3 regions of the Rhizobium sp. P2_G2 genome follow, and region 1 is predicted to be linked to each of the others. Evidence: predicted binding sites of a transcription regulator. Region 1 holds the regulator's gene; each other region holds the start of a gene.
The links. Region 1 encodes HrcA, which represses chaperone genes, less so after heat shock. Its sites were predicted from a motif close to GTTAGCACTCNCNNNNNGNGAGTGCTAAC; they were not measured.

Region 1 (3,945 bases):
ACGCCTGGGCCACAGCGGAAGAACACATGCCGGTTGCCAAACCGCCCGATCTTCTCCAGTCCGAGAATGCGCTCGTAGAACGCCTCCGCCGCATCGAGGTCATCGACGTAAAGTGCCGATTCCAGAATTTGCGACGGAGCCTTGTTCATCGTCTCATCTCAGGCGATCGCCTGCTTCTGCATTTGCACGAGGTCGCTGATACCCTGCTTGGCGAGACCCATCAGCGTCAGCAGTTCTTCCTCGGAAAACGGTGCGCCTTCGGCCGTGCCCTGGATCTCGACGATGCCGCCCTTGCCGGTCATGACGAAGTTGGCATCCGTCTCGGCCGAGGAATCTTCGAGATAATCGAGGTCCAGGACCGGCTGATTGGCGAAGACGCCGCAGGAGATCGCTGCCACATGATCCTTCAACGCCTTCTCGACCTTGATCATGTTGCGGACTTCCATCCACTTCAGGCAATCATGCAGCGCGATCCAGCCGCCGGTGATCGAGGCCGTGCGCGTGCCGCCATCGGCCTGCAGCACATCGCAATCCACGGTGATCTGGCGTTCGCCAAGCGCGGTGAGATCAACGATGGCGCGCAGCGAGCGGCCGATCAGCCGCTGGATTTCCTGGGTGCGGCCGCCCTGCTTGCCGGAGGTCGCCTCACGCCGCATGCGATCACCCGTCGAGCGCGGCAGCATGCCATATTCAGCAGTGACCCAGCCCTTGCCGGAATTGCGCAACCATGCCGGCGGCTTTTCTTCGACGCTGGCCGTGCACAGCACATGCGTGTCACCGAACTTCACCAGGCACGAGCCTTCGGCATGCTTGGAAAAGCCGCGTTCGAAACTCACCTTGCGCATTTGGTCTGTTTTACGCCCGGATGGCCGCATATTCGGAACTCCTTGGAATGTTGAGACGCGTATTAAGGCGCGTTAAGTCTTTTTGCAAAGGAAAAGGGGCGAATTTCCTTTTGCGTACCCGCTTCGAATCCTTATATTTCAGGCATGAGTTTGATCGATGTGATGGAAAAGGAATGAAGGCGCTCGACGACCGCTCCAGCGAAATCTTCCGACGCATCGTCGAAAGCTATCTCGGCACCGGTGAGCCGCTCGGTTCACGCTCGCTGTCGCGTGTGCTGCCGATGTCGCTGTCGCCGGCGTCCATCCGCAACGTGATGAGCGATCTCGAAGAGCTCGGCCTCATCTATTCGCCGCATGTTTCCGCCGGCCGGCTGCCCACCCAGCAGGGCCTGCGATTCTTCGTCGATGCCTTCATGCAGGTCGGCGCGCTGTCGGAAGACGAGCGCCGTCAGATCGACCGGCAGATCCGTCCGGCCGACCGGGTGGGTTCGGTCGAGAACGCGCTCAATGATGCGAGCCAACTGCTCTCGTCGGCCTRGCGCGGCGCCGGCCTGGTGATCACCGCCAAGAGCGACACGCAGCTCAAGCATGTGGAATTCGTCCGCCTGTCGCCGGACAAGGCGCTTGCCATTCTGGTCGGCGACCGCGACGAGGTTGAAAACCGTATCATCACTCTGCCGGCCGGAACGACCTCGTCGCAATTGACGGCGGCGGCCAATTTCCTCAACGCGCATATGTCCGGCCTGACATTGGGCGAGGCGCTGGAGCGGACCGAAAAGCTCAAGACCACAATCCGCTCCGAGCTCGACCAGCTCTCCGGTGAACTCGTCGACAAGGGGCTCGCTATATGGTCGGGTGGCACTGAAGATGGCCGGCCGACGCAGCTGATCATTCGCGGCCGTTCCAACCTGCTCGAAGGGCTCGAAGGCATGGAGGACCTTGACCGGCTGCGCATGCTGTTCGACGACCTCGAAAAGAAGGAATCGCTGAGCGACATCCTCAATCTTGCCGAAAGCGGCCAGGGCGTGCGCATCTTCATCGGCTCGGAGAACACGCTGTTCTCGCTCTCCGGCTCGTCGCTGATCGTCGCACCTTATCGCAATGCCGAGGACCGCATCATCGGCGCCGTCGGCGTCATAGGCCCGACCCGACTCAATTATGCGCGCATCGTGCCGATGGTCGATTATACCGCGCAGCTGATGTCGAAACTCAATGGACAGGCGCGCTGACGATCCGGAAAATCTCCGACATTTTTGCTTTTACATTGACTTTTGGGCAGAATTTCAGTATTTTCTAAATATAAATTCCCGCAGTTTGTGATTGTCAAGCTACGGAGAGCCTTCCATTTCTGGTCTATATTTTGGTGATGCAAGCAACGCGCCGATTTCGGTCGGCGCGGGCGGAATGACGCGTCAACTTCGTCAGTCATGCGTTCGGGGGAGGGCATTGCGATGCAGACCATTACCTTTTCGGAACAGGACTTCGGTTCCTTCGACCCGATCTACAAATGCAAGGTCAACATCATCCAGTTCCACGGCCAGATCGTTGCCGATGGCGCCCAGGTGACGTCGCCGGTGCTGGCACACGACACGACCTATATGGGGCCGGTGTCCTGGACGTTCAGCAATCCGGTCGATCGCGTCGAATTCGATGTCGGCTATTTCGACGATGTCGACACCACCACGGTCAAATTTTTCGACGCGGCGGGCAACCTGCTCGAGCGGTTCAAAAATGACCAGACCGGCTTCCAGCATTTCGTCTACAGCAACGCGGTCGGAATCGCGCGCGTCGTCGTCAACAACGACAAGAATGACGTGCAGGGCTTCGGCGTCGACAATATGTCGTTCCGCAATCAGCCGCCGCAGGTCAACCTGACCAATACGGACGACATCAACGGACTGCTCTGGGGCTGGAAATGGGATCACAAGGATCTCACCTATTCCTTCCCCACCAGTTCCGATGAATACACCCATAACGGCTACAAGGCGGTGACCGGCTTCGAGGCGATGAATGCGGACCAGCAGAGCGCTTGCGCCACCATCCTTGCCAATGTCCAGGGCGTGTGCGGGCTGACCTTCACGCAGACTGCCGACGTAAACGCCGATATTCGTTTCGGCGAGGCCGATACGATCGACTATTCGGACGGAAGCGGAGCCCATATCCCCGGCAGCCGCACGGCCGAGGGTAATCCTCCCGACCCGGCCAGGGCGACGGTCGGCTGGGGCGATTGCTGGTTCGTCCACAACACATACGACATGCCGACGGTCGGCAGTTTCGCCTATGCGTCAGGTCTGATGCATGAACTCGGCCACTCGCTCGGCCTCAAACACGGCCATGTAAGCCAGGGCGGTCACGGGATCACATTTCCGCAGCTTCCCGCGGATCACAATTCCTTTGAATATTCCGTCATGACCTATCATCAATATGTCGGCGACACGACCCGGGGCGACAGCGCGATCGACCATCCGACGACTCTGATGCAGGATGACATTGCCGCCCTGCAATATCTCTACGGCGCCGATTTCAGCTTCAACAATGGCGATACCGTCTATAGCTGGGACGACAACAACCAACTGCTGATCAACGGCACAGGGCAAGGCACGCCCGTCAATCATCGCGCCCTCCTGACCATCTGGGACGGCGGCGGCACCGATACCTATGATTTTTCCAACAAAACCGCGAATCTCACCGTCAACCTCAATGCCGGCGAAGGGTCGACCTTCGGGCCGCTCGCCGATCTCGGCGACGGCCATCACATGGCCCGTGCCAACGTCTACAATGCGCTTCTCTACAAAGGCAAAACCGCCTCGCTGATCGAAAACGCCACGGGCGGCACCGGCAACGACAAGTTCACCGGCAATGTGCTTGCCAATACGCTCATCGGCGGCGATGGCAACGACCGCCTCGACGGCAGCTATGGCAATGACATCCTGACGGGTGGCAACGGCAACGATGTCTTTATCTTCAGGACCCTTCTCGACGGTGTCAACAATGTCGACTCGATCACCGACTATACGGTCGGCAGCGATCTCGTTCGCCTTGAGAACAAGGTGTTCACTGCTCTCCCCGAGGGCGTTCTAGATCCCACGGCCTTCTTCGA
Region 2 (3,945 bases), on a different contig from region 1:
AACCTTGTCCTTCTTGGGCTTTTCGGCGATCATTGCCTCGGTTGTCACCAGCAACCCCGCCACCGACGCAGCGTCCTGGAGCGCCGTGCGCACGACCTTTGCCGGATCGATCACGCCTTGTGCGTAGAGATCGCCGAACTCGTTGGTCTGGGCGTTCCAGCCCCACGAGAACGCGGACTGCTCGCGCAGCTTGCCGACGATGACCGAGCCTTCGGCACCGGCGTTCTCGGCGATCTGGCGAACCGGTGCTTCGATCGCGCGGCGAACTATGTCGACACCGACGCGCTGGTCTGGATTAGCGGTTGCGAGATTCTCCAACGCCTTAACGGCGCGGAGCAAGGCGACACCGCCGCCCGGAAGGACGCCTTCCTCAACCGCTGCTCGCGTCGCGTGCAGTGCGTCGTCGACGCGGTCCTTCTTCTCCTTGACCTCTACTTCGGTGGAGCCGCCGACGCGGATGACAGCGACGCCGCCGGCGAGCTTGGCAAGGCGCTCCTGCAGCTTCTCCCGGTCGTAGTCCGACGTTGTGTCCTCGATCTGGGCGCGGATTTGGGTCGTGCGACCTTCGATCTCCGCCTTCGAGCCAGCGCCATCGATGACGGTTGTATTGTCCTTGTCGATCGCCACCTTCTTGGCGCGGCCGAGCATCTGCAGCGTCACGTTCTCGAGCTTAATGCCGAGGTCTTCCGAGATCACCGTGCCGCCCGTCAGGATGGCGATGTCCTCGAGCATTGCCTTGCGGCGGTCGCCGAAGCCCGGAGCCTTGACGGCTGCGACCTTGAGCCCGCCGCGCAGCTTGTTGACCACCAGCGTCGCAAGCGCTTCGCCTTCCACGTCTTCCGCGATGATGACGAGCGGCTTGCCCGATTGCACCACCGCCTCCAACACCGGCAGCATGGCCTGGAGATTGGAGAGCTTCTTCTCGTGGAGCAGGATATACGGGTCTTCGAGTTCGACCCTCATCTTGTCCTGGTTCGTCACGAAGTACGGGCTGAGGTACCCACGGTCGAACTGCATGCCTTCGACGACTTCGAGTTCGGTTTCGGCGGTCTTGGCTTCCTCGACGGTGATCACCCCCTCATTGCCGACCTTCTCCATCGCTTCCGCAAGGTAGCGGCCGATCTCGGCATCGCCATTGGCCGAGATAGTTCCGACCTGTGCGATCTCCTCGTTCTTGGAAATCTTGCGGGCGTTGGCCTTGAGTTCCTTGACGACGGCGTCGACGGCGATGTCGATGCCACGCTTGAGGTCCATCGGGTTCATGCCCGACGCGACGGCCTTTGCACCTTCCTTGACGATGGCCTGGGCAAGAACCGTTGCGGTCGTGGTTCCATCACCGGCGAGATCATTGGTCTTCGAGGCGACCTCGCGCAGCATCTGCGCGCCCATGTTCTCGAACTTGTCTTCGAGTTCGATCTCCTTGGCGACCGAAACGCCGTCCTTGGTAATGCGCGGCGCGCCAAACGACTTGTCGATCACGACATTGCGGCCCTTGGGACCGAGAGTCACCTTCACCGCATTTGCAAGGATGTCGACGCCGCGCAGCATCTTCTCGCGGGCTTCCGTGTTGAATTTGACTTCTTTCGCAGCCATGGTTCACTCCTTCATAGGCAGTTGGTTATGACTGAAACAGGCCTTAAGCGGCCTTCTTCTGCTCGATCTGGGCTTCGATGACGCCCATTATGTCGGATTCCTTCATGATCAGCAGGTCCTCGCCGTCGACCTTGATCTCGGTGCCTGACCATTTTCCGAACAGAACGCGGTCTCCCGCCTTGAGGTCGAGCGCCACGACCTGCCCCTGCTCGTCGCGAGCACCGGGACCGACGGCGACGACTTCACCTTCCTGCGGCTTTTCCTTGGCTGTATCGGGAATGATGATGCCACCCTTGGTCTTCTCCTCGGACTCGATGCGGCGGATGACGACGCGATCATGCAGCGGTCGGAACTTCATGTTTTCCTCCTGGACAAACAAGTTGAACTCCCCTCCGTCGGACTGGATGACCATTCCGGAACGGGGTGCCGAACTCCCCTGAGCGTCCGGCGACGAAAAATCTGGTTTTGCATTTTTTGGATTTCAAGAGCCGCCGAGAAAAAATTAGCACTCTTGCGCCATTGCTGCTAACGGGCTGATGAGGAACAATAATCTCTGCCCGTCGTTGGTTTTCTGTTGACGGAGTTCGCCCTTGGCGGCAAATTTTTCTGGTCATCGAAATGGAGACCAAGGCATGCAGACTAAGTCCGATTTTGAACTTCAGCTCGAAGGCTACGGCATCACCACCGCCCACATCCTCTACCGCATGCCCGATTTCGAGTCCGTGCTGCAGACTTACGTCTGGCAGCAGTACGACCTCGCCCCCGAATTTCCAGAAATGCGCAGGTTCCTCGAGTTCTGGGAAGACAAGCTGGACGGTCCGCTGCATTCCGTCAGGTACACGCACAAAAGACTGGTCGGTCCGCACGAATGGCGGCAGGTTTCGGGGGAGTTGAAGTTGCATTAGCAAGCGTTCGCCCGCGAAGTAGCACTTTTGAGGACTGCCACACCAACGCGATACTGGATACGCTTGAGCTGGGAATGGCCTGGAAAAGCGATCGCCTATAAACCTTGTCGCAGGTACGCTAACGCACGAACATTCGAGCATTTACAGTTCTCTCACGCTAGTCCTCGAAAATGCGTTGTCAGAATGGCGATAGCGGATGGCGATTGGATGTGAAGGCTGCATGAACGGAACAAAAGCGGGCAATAAGGGGTTATTGGCTCGAAAATCAACCGGTCGCCTGTCTCGGGTGCGGTCTGAAGCAGAATGTAAACCGGAGCCCGCCTCTTTTCGTTTGCGATTGGACCGCCCGCGCAATAGAAAGAGCCAATGCCGCTAAATCTTAGCATGGCTCAGTTTAAATGCGCGGACGCGATAAACGGAGCAAAATGACCGATTTCAATCCTGCGGCGTCTGAAGCCGGCAAGGCGTCCAATCCATCCTTTACCTCCCCCTTTCCCGACATTGACTCGAACACTGTTCTGACCGCCGTGCTGGCAACCAGCAATGACTGTATCACGATTCTGGATCTCCAGGGTCGCCTGCTGTTCATGAGCGAAAGCGGGCAGAGGGCGATGGAAGTCTCGGACTTCAACATCATACGCTACAGCCCTTGGTCGCACTTCTGGCAGGGCGAGGGTCACGCAGTAGCAAAGCAAGCGGTTGAAAGCGCACGCAAAGGCAAAAGCGCCCGGTTCTCGGCTTTTGCCGACACGATGGCGGGTAATCCAAGGTTCTGGGACGTAGAAGTTATCCCACTTGGTGGGGAGCTGGGCAAGCCGAGCCACCTGATGTCGATCTCACGCGACGTTACTGACCTAAAATCTGCTGACATCGAGATCGAACGGCTGCTCGAGGACGCTCGACAGAATGAGGCACGCTTTCGTACTCTGGCTGATTCCATGCCTCAGGTCGTCTGGTCGACGCTTCCTGATGGCTATCATGATTACTATAATGCCAGGTGGTACGAGTTTACCGGCAGGCCAGTGGGTAGCACGGATGGTGAAGGCTGGAATGGGCTGTTCCATCCGGACGACCAAGCACGGGCCTGGGAGGTATGGCGAGCCTCTCTTGCGACCGGCGCGCCTTACGAGATCGAGTATCGTCTTCGCCACCATTCCGGCGAATACCGCTGGGTTCTAGGCCGCGCATTGGCTATGCGTAACCTGGAAGGCGAAATTGTTCGCTGGTACGGCACGTGTACTGATATCCACGAAGCCAAAGAGCTGTCGGAGAGTTTAGCGCTTCTGAGCCATGAACTTAGCCACCGGATCAAAAACATATTTGCCATTATCAACGGCCTGATTGGGCTATCCGCGCGGCGGTTTCCCGAAAGCCGGCAGTTTGCCACCGATATTCAACACCGGCTGGCCGCGCTGGGCCGCGCCCACGACTTTGCTCGCCCTCACAG
Region 3 (3,945 bases), on a different contig from region 1:
CTCATGGTCACGGTTTTGCCGTTCGTGGCGCTCTGGATTCTATGCTGCCTGGCCGTCCATTACGGGCTTTGGTGGGGGCTGATCCTGACGGTTCCTGCTGCGGCGTTCCTGCTCAGGCTGTTCATGATCCAGCACGATTGCGGCCATGGATCGTTCTTTGCCCGTCGATGGGTCGATGATTGGACGGGACGAGTGATCGGTGTTCTGACCTTGACGCCCTACGACTACTGGCGGCGCGCGCATGCCGAGCATCACGCATCTTCCGGAAATCTCGATGAGCGCGGCGTCGGCGATATCACCACCCTGACTGTCGAGGAATTCAACGCCTGCTCCTGGTGGGGCAGGCTCAGCTATCGTCTTTATCGGCATCCCCTTGTCATGTTCGGCATCGGACCGGCATGGCTGTTCATTTTCAAGCAGCGGCTGCCTTTCGGCATGATGCGCGAGGGGTATGTGCCGTGGCTGTCGACGATGGCGACCAACGCCGCGGTCGCGGTTGCCGCCGCCATACTGATCTGGGCGATCGGTTTGGTGCCATTCCTCCTCGTCCACCTGCCAATTGTGCTGCTGGCCGGCGCGGCGGGCGTGTGGCTCTTCTATGTCCAGCATCAGTTCGAAGAGACCTATTGGTCCAAGAAACCCGAATGGCAGTTCCAGCAGGCAGCGCTGCATGGCGCCTCGCACTACGACCTGCCGCCGGTGCTGAAATGGCTCACCGGCAATATCGGCATTCATCACGTCCATCACCTTTCGAGCAGGGTGCCGTATTACCGGCTTCCGGAGGTCCTGAAGGATCATCCTGAACTGGGTGAGATCGGTCGCATCACGCTGATGGACAGTGTCCGCTGCGTGAAACTCGTGCTCTGGGATGAAAAGGCCGGCAAGCTCCTGTCGTTTCGGGATGTCGCCAAAGCATCGCCGGCCAAAAATAAACCCCGGTAAAAAAACCGGGGTCTATCGATTTGCGGATGCCGATTCAGTCGGTTGCGATCACATCATCCCGCCCATGCCACCCATACCGCCCATGTCAGGCATGCTCGGAGCATCCCGCTTCGGCAGTTCGGCGATCATCGCTTCGGTGGTGACAAGCAGCCCGGCAACCGAGGCCGCATTCTGCAGCGCCGTGCGGACAACCTTGACCGGGTCGACGATGCCCATGGCGATCATGTCGCCGAACTCGCCGGTCTGGGCGTTATAGCCCCAGTTTTCGTCATTCCTGTCGAGGATCTTGCCGACGACGATCGAAGCTTCGTCGCCTGCATTCTCCGAGATCTGGCGAACCAGCGATTGCAGCGCTTTGCGAATGATGCTGATGCCTGCATTCTGGTCGTCATTTTCGCCCTTGACGTCGAGGATGACGGAAGAGCGAAGCAGGGCGATACCGCCGCCGGGAACGATGCCTTCCTGGACGGCAGCGCGGGTCGCGTTGAGCGCGTCGTCGATGCGGTCCTTCTTTTCCTTGACTTCGATTTCAGTCGATCCGCCAACGCGGATCACGGCGACGCCGCCGGAGAGTTTTGCAAGACGTTCCTGCAGCTTCTCACGGTCGTAGTCGGAGGTGGTTTCTTCGATCTGGGCCTTGATCTGGGTGACGCGGCCTTCGATGTCGGACTTCTGGCCAGCGCCGTCGACAATGGTGGTATTTTCCTTGGTGATGGAGACTTTCTTGCACCGGCCGAGCATGTCGAGCGTGACGTTTTCGAGCTTGATGCCGAGATCTTCGGAAATCACCGTACCGCCGGTGAGGACGGCCAGATCCTCCAGCATGGCCTTGCGGCGATCGCCGAAGCCGGGCGCCTTGACGGCGGCAATCTTGAGGCCGCCGCGCAGCTTGTTGACGACGAGCGTGGCAAGCGCTTCGCCTTCGACGTCTTCCGAAATGATCAGCAGCGGCTTGCCTGTCTGCACCACGGCTTCCAGGATCGGCAGCATGACCTGCAGGTTGGAGAGCTTCTTTTCGTGCAGCAGCACGAAGGCGTCGTCCAGTTCGGCAACCATCTTCTCTGCATTGGTGACGAAGTAGGGGCTGAGGTAGCCACGGTCGAACTGCATGCCTTCGACGACTTCGAGTTCGGTTTCGGCGGTCTTGGCTTCTTCGACCGTGATCACGCCTTCATTGCCGACCTTCTGCATCGCTTCGGCAATATAGTCGCCGATTTCCTTCTCGCCATTGGCCGAGATCGTGCCGACCTGGGCGATCTCTTCCGACGTGTTGATCTTCTTGGCCTTGGCAAGCAGATCCTTGACGACGGCCGATACGGCGAGATCGATGCCGCGCTTGAGGTCCATCGGATTCATGCCGGCGGCAACCGCCTTGGCGCCCTCGCGAACGATGGAGGCCGCGAGAACGGTGGCGGTCGTCGTGCCGTCGCCAGCAACGTCATTGGTCTTCGAAGCGACTTCGCGGACCATCTGGGCGCCCATGTTCTCGAACTTGTCCTCAAGCTCGATTTCCTTGGCGACGGCAACGCCATCCTTGGTGATGCGCGGCGCACCGAAGGACCTGTCGATCACGACGTTGCGGCCCTTGGGGCCGAGGGTGACCTTCACCGCATCGGCGAGAATGTCGACGCCACGCAGCATCTTTTCGCGGGCGGTGCGACCGAACTTAATTTCCTTGGCAGCCATGATGAAAACTCCTGAGCCCAGGGCTCATTGGTTGTTAATGTCGATCGAAGGAATCGACGATATCAGGCGATGACGCCCATGATGTCGGATTCCTTCATGATCAGAAGGTCTCCGCCATTCAGCTTGACCTCGGTGCCCGACCACTTGCCGAACAGGATGCGATCGCCTGCCTTGACGTCGAGCGCGACGAGCTCGCCCTTGTCGTTGCGGATGCCGGTGCCAACTGCGACCACTTCGCCTTCCTGCGGCTTTTCCTTGGCGGTGTCGGGGATGATGATGCCGCCTTTGCTCTTCGCTTCGGCTTCGACGCGCCGGACGACGACGCGATCGTGAAGAGGTCGGAAATTTACGTCCGTCATTTTAAATGTCCTCAATGAAATGGGTTTACGGCCCGCGAAGGACCAATTTTGTTGTCTTAGCACTCATGAGCGGCGAGTGCTAGAAATTTAAATCTGGTGAAATAAATAATTTTCCGTTCCTCGATGGCTGCCCCGAGGTCAGATAAAATAATTTCCACAATAAGAGCACCGATTTTTCTCGCTTTTTATTTTTTGCACATGCGTGGAAAAGCATAAAAAAAGCCCAGAAAACCCAGAAAAATTGCGCGTCTATCTATGACCATTTTTATCGGATAGAATTGACTGAGATTCAGGCAGAAAATTACGAAAACAATTCTGGAAAAATAACGAGGTCTTATGAAAAACACGACTTTCGATCTGCACGGCAAATATGTGAGGCAATTGAAGGCTTATCTGGCGGGCATCGGATATAACGAGAATCGAGATTATGTCGATGCTCCCTATTCCGTTCCTCTTGCTTCGAGCGGCAAGCACGATCTCGTTTTCAACGACAGCAAGGCAGCCGCAAATGCCAGCCTTCGCTGGACTGGCCTTGCACGCAACGGCTTCAGGGAAGCCGTTTGAACGCGTTTGCAGCCGACCGCGCATGCTCGATAGGAATTGTGATGAAAGATACCGACAAGTCAAAACTGGATGAAATCCTTGGTCGACATGATCGGCGGATGGAGGAAAACGCGCAAAGGGAAGTCAACGAGGCGAAGGCCAAGGGGGAGTTCACGCGCGCCTTTCTTGAACATTGTATCTCCATCATTCGCCCTGCAATGATGGAGATCGGCGAAATCCTCAAAGCCAAGGGGCATGACTACCGGATCATCGACGGTCTCACCAAGAAGATCGATGGTGGCGATCAGCTGAAGATTGATTTTCAAATCATCAACGCCAATAATCGCAATCAGTCCTCGACCGAAATCCCGCATATCGCCTTTACTGCGGATAAGTCTGCACGCAATATCCGCAT

Region 2: a site for HrcA is predicted at 2,095-2,123, ahead of groES (co-chaperone GroES). Genes of this name have one in related genera too.
Region 3: a site for HrcA is predicted at 3,043-3,071, ahead of groES (co-chaperone GroES). Genes of this name have one in related genera too.

The regions. Positions count from the first base shown of each region.
Region 1 is NZ_JBFUFF010000002.1:161,986-165,930, reverse strand. It holds gene AC1D06_RS03165 (VOC family protein) at 1-149, opposite strand, end outside; gene rph (ribonuclease PH) at 159-875, opposite strand; gene hrcA (heat-inducible transcriptional repressor HrcA) at 1,019-2,074, shown strand; gene AC1D06_RS03150 (M10 family metallopeptidase) at 2,297-3,945, shown strand, end outside.
Region 2 is NZ_JBFUFF010000177.1:2,778-6,722, forward strand. It holds gene groL (chaperonin GroEL) at 1-1,593, opposite strand, end outside; gene groES (co-chaperone GroES) at 1,637-1,951, opposite strand; gene AC1D06_RS40840 (usg protein) at 2,226-2,498, shown strand; gene AC1D06_RS40845 (PAS domain-containing protein) at 2,924-3,945, shown strand, end outside.
Region 3 is NZ_JBFUFF010000166.1:3,076-7,020, forward strand. It holds gene AC1D06_RS40340 (fatty acid desaturase) at 1-942, shown strand, start outside; gene groL (chaperonin GroEL) at 991-2,628, opposite strand; gene groES (co-chaperone GroES) at 2,691-2,987, opposite strand; gene AC1D06_RS40355 (hypothetical protein) at 3,324-3,551, shown strand; gene AC1D06_RS40360 (hypothetical protein) at 3,548-3,945, shown strand, end outside.